DNA from 2 places in the Paenibacillus sp. FSL P4-0113 genome. Region 2 is predicted to be linked to the other one. Evidence: riboswitches for the same ligand, from Rfam matches in the RefSeq annotation. Region 2 holds a riboswitch; the other holds the start of a gene.

Region 1 (2,204 bases), 3.9 Mb from region 2:
CAGGCGGGCCATTGAGCCATCTTCCTTTATAATTTCACAAATGACTCCAGCAGGCTTGAAGCCACTGAGTCGAGCCAGATCAACAGCCGCCTCCGTGTGACCAGCACGCTGCAAGACACCCCCATCGCGAGCAATCAGCGGGAACATGTGACCAGGCTTGCGGAAATCACTTCCTGTGACTGCTTCGTCTGCCAAGGCGCGTACAGTCAAGGAACGCTCGGCCGCTGAAATCCCCGTTGTTGTCTCCATATGATCTACCGATACCGTAAAGGCAGTACCGTGGAAATCTGTATTTTGCTTTACCATAGGATGCAATTCCAAGGCCTCGGCTCTTTGTCGTGTGATCGGCACACAGACCAACCCGCGACCTTCTGTAATCATGAAATTAATGACCTCAGGCGACGCTTTTTCAGCCAAAGCGATAAAATCGCCTTCATTTTCGCGCTGTTCATCATCCACTACAATGACAACCTTACCGTTTTTCAAGTCCTCCAACGCTTCTTCGATGGAATCCAAACGAATCTCTTCGTCATGTTCCAACTCACCATGCTCTATGACGTTTGCCATTGCACTTGTTTGGCTACCTCTATCCATAACACTTTCCTCCTTATGTCTTGTGCCACGAATGCTCCTAAACAGGTTTACCATTCAATATCAGGCAAAGCCGTATTTCGCCAAATAGTCCAAACTGAGAGGAGCTTTTTCTACTCTCTCCGCCTCCGTTGCACCTCTGTAATTTAAAAGCTGTTCTACATATTTGCCCAAAATATCGCATTCGATATTGACGGTATCCCCCTCACGTTTGGCTTGTAAGGCCGTTTCGGATAAGGTGTGGGGAATAATGGATACGGCAAAGGTATCTCCCGTACGCTGTGCGACTGTGAGGCTTATACCATCAATTGTGATTGACCCTTTGAGAAGAATATATTTAAATAATGTTTGATTTTTAGGCTCAATTTCGAACACCACTGCATTCTGGTCTGATGTCACCCCGCGAATCGTTCCCGTCCCGTCCACATGTCCTTGCACGATATGTCCTCCGAACCTTCCACTCGCCGCCATCGCTCGCTCCAGATTGACTCGGCTGCCGGATCTCAACTCTTTCAGATTAGTGCTACGAAAGGTTTCCGGCATCACATCAACCTTAAAGTCTTTCGTACCGATCTGTATCGCCGTCAGGCAAACGCCATTCACTGAGACACTGTCTCCTATTTTTAAATCGCCCAACACCACGGAACCCGAAATCCCCAGCACCATCGCTTCACCGCTTTTGGAAATGGTTTGAATACGACCCACTTCCTCGACCAATCCGGTAAACATGCCTTCACTCCTTTCCACTACATCTCAGTTTATCCCTAATTCATCAGCTATAAGCGCAAAAAACCCCCAGTTCGGATTCAATCCGTCATGGGGGTGATGAGAGTCACATTTGTAGTATACAAGCGCAGTTCATTTGCATCTTAAGACGACATGAAATCATAGGTTTGCCAATAGAAAGCATGACTGAGTATACAGCCAAATACGCTCAGAACACCCATCAAAAAGAAAGCTTAAGCAAGCTATCGCCCGATGCTGTCCTACAACGAAATAAGCCGTACGCACAATTGGGTATGCTAAAAATCGGCACATGTCACGTCATGCACATGCGCTTCGTATCCTTCTCCCATCCAGACTATACTGTCGGTCCCGGATTTGCACCAGGTCCACCTTCTGCTGATCATTCAGCATCCGGGTCACGGACTAAGCCATGCTGTTTCTCACAAAAACGATCCACAAACATGTCATCACCGCCGGTGGGGAATTTCGCCCCGCCCCGAAGGATCTTGCTCTTATTTAATTGAATTAACATTAAACTTGTTACGTATATTAGCACCGACCTCTAAAAAAAGCAAGTTATCAAATAGAAGCTCCTGCTTTGGTTTTGACATATTGGCTGGAGAGTTCTTCAAACCAGGTTTTATCGTTCATATGAAGCGCCAAGTCAATCAGATCGGCCAGTTCCTCGACTCCCAGCTCTGTTGCATGATCAAAGGTAATTACGGCTGAAGCAACCGGTCCTCGCCCTTCCTCAGAACATGCTTCATAATCCAGTCGTACATCAACATGTCCGTCAATAAACTCGCATTTTAGAAAATAAATAATTTCGCACATTAAAATGGGGCGTACTTGTGTTTCTAACACGCAATCCATCACCTTGGCAGAAT
Region 2 (2,204 bases):
TTGTTTTAGTCATAGTTCTTGCTCCTCTGTGTCTGATGATCACTACATTGTTTTATTCGACATAAACCGACGAATTTTATAGATGTAATCATTGGGAAACGAGAAATAGTAGCATATTTTAGACACTTTTTTTGAAAAACAGGTCTAAAGAACTATGATTAATATTAATGCGAACACATAAAAAGCCAAATCGGAGATGCAAAAGCATCTTCACAATTTGGCTTGGGTGAGTCATGAAGGGGACATTGAACTGTTAATTTTTTTGCTGACGTGAAATCATAAAGAGCGTAATCCAGATGAGCATAAAACCAGTCAATTGCGCTACAGTAACGATTTGCTGAAATGCGATCCAATTAATCACGACACCCACCATGGGAAAGCTCAATTCTGCCATCGTAGCATAAGACGCTTTGGTCGTACTTAAGCCTTTGTAATACAGCAATAAGCTAAGAAGACCCGGAAGCAATGCCTGCAATAGCAAGTTGATAATCACAGCTGCGCCTGCCCATGTACCGGCAGGCATATTCCATGGCGCATGCTCTACAGAGGTGAGGACAATTAGCAGAGGGAGCGCCACCATGAAGCGGAGGGAGGTTACCGTTTCATATTTCATTGAACGAAGCAAGTAGCTTCCCATGACTGTCGAACCGCCCCACAGAACCGCTGCACCCAGTGCAAGTAGACTACCGACCTGGACAAAATCACGAACATGCCCGAAGGGGAGCGACCAACCGAAGGTCAGAAGATACGTCCCGAACAGAGCGACGACAATTAATAATCCAAAATGACGCGGCAGCATTTCCTTCAATATAACGCGGGCCAGAATAATAGCGACCAATGGTTGAAGCTTCTGGAGTAAGAGTACAGCATTCAGATCACCGTTGCTGAGCGCCATGGTAAAAATCACGCTGGCCAGAGCCGAGCCGCCCCACGAGACGAACAAAATAGCGAAAACTTGACGAAGCCGTACCGCTTTGAGTTCCTCACGATGCTTCCACAGCATCGGTGTCAGAGCGAGGAAGAGCAGCACATGCTCCATTAGTACAATTTGTGTTGAAGTAAATGATTTTAGCAAAATAATACGAAACAGCGGATCAGCGCCCCACAAGGCTGCCCCAATTGCGACCAGCCAAAAACCGCTTTTCATGTGGGAGCTATGATCAAAACCTTTGGATGTTAGTACAGTAGAAGATTGACTCATACTCAATTAGCTCCTTGCGAATACAGGACCGGTGGCACAAAAACCCCCGTCCATGGCGAAAGGCCATGCAAGACGGGGGTTGATCAAATAAACTTGCCGCTTTATGCAAGTTAAATGAAGTTACTGCAACTGCAAAACCCATAACGCAGCATTCATCCACTTCGCGGCATGTTGATATTTCGATCTTCTTCCATCCGGACTTTACCGTCGGCTTTGGCATCTCACCAAATCAGTCCGTATCCTGTTGCCAGATACAGAGTCGCGGGCTTAGCTCCATGAGCCATACCGCCGGTTGGGAATCACACCCTACCCCGAAGATCCTTATTCCGTTTTTTAATTTCTCCTATAGGATATACCTGTTTTAGAATGAAGTCCAGTGAAAAATGTGTGTATATCAAACAATGATTTTCATCTATTTTTCGAAAGCGTTTTACTAAGTTACATACTATGAAGTAATATCCTTATACTCAATGCGTCGAATCGCCGCATAAGCCACCAGCATTCCCAGTATAGAGAAGCCTATTTGCACGGGGGCTATGGAGCTAAGTGTAGCGCCGTTATTATTAGAGAAAAGCAATGCTACAATCAGGATTGAGGTCACAATGGTAGTAGGTACAGAGTATCTTCGCATCCCCATATACAGCGGAACCAGTCCCATAAAGCTGGCAGCAGCGGCATTGATCAGCGTCCGTGCTGATTGTTGACCCAGTATCGAAAGAGTAAGGTTATCGGGTACAATCAAGACAAACTGGTTGAGCAGATGAATAGCAGCCGTAATGATTATTTCCGAAATAATAATAGACAAGAAGGTAAACAGCAGCACAACCAAGAGCTTGGCGATCATCAGCTTCTGACGGTGAATCGGATACATGAACAGGATCGTAATCGATTTGGACTTAAATTCCCCTACGATAAAGCGGCACAGGAGAACGGAGGCAAACACAATAAATGTGGCTCTGACCAGCATGTCCATGAGATCGAGAAGCTGAGTGTACTGTGTAAA

What was found. Region 2 has a riboswitch for FMN ahead of MKX46_RS22100 (DMT family transporter). Riboswitches for the same ligand answer to the same signal wherever they lie in the genome.
Region 1: linked by a shared signal. The riboswitch ahead of ribE (riboflavin synthase) and the one ahead of MKX46_RS22100 (DMT family transporter) in region 2 are both predicted to bind FMN.

Annotation. Positions count from the first base shown of each region.
Region 1 is NZ_JBBPAZ010000001.1:1,196,154-1,198,357, forward strand. Features, by position in the region: gene ribB (3,4-dihydroxy-2-butanone-4-phosphate synthase) at 1-594, opposite strand, end outside; gene ribE (riboflavin synthase) at 655-1,320, opposite strand; FMN riboswitch at 1,652-1,825, opposite strand; gene MKX46_RS04755 (IDEAL domain-containing protein) at 1,897-2,204, opposite strand, start outside.
Region 2 is NZ_JBBPAZ010000001.1:5,067,106-5,069,309, forward strand. Features, by position in the region: gene MKX46_RS22095 (methyl-accepting chemotaxis protein) at 1-13, opposite strand, end outside; gene MKX46_RS22100 (DMT family transporter) at 254-1,201, opposite strand; FMN riboswitch at 1,380-1,524, opposite strand; gene MKX46_RS22105 (ABC transporter permease) at 1,647-2,204, opposite strand, start outside.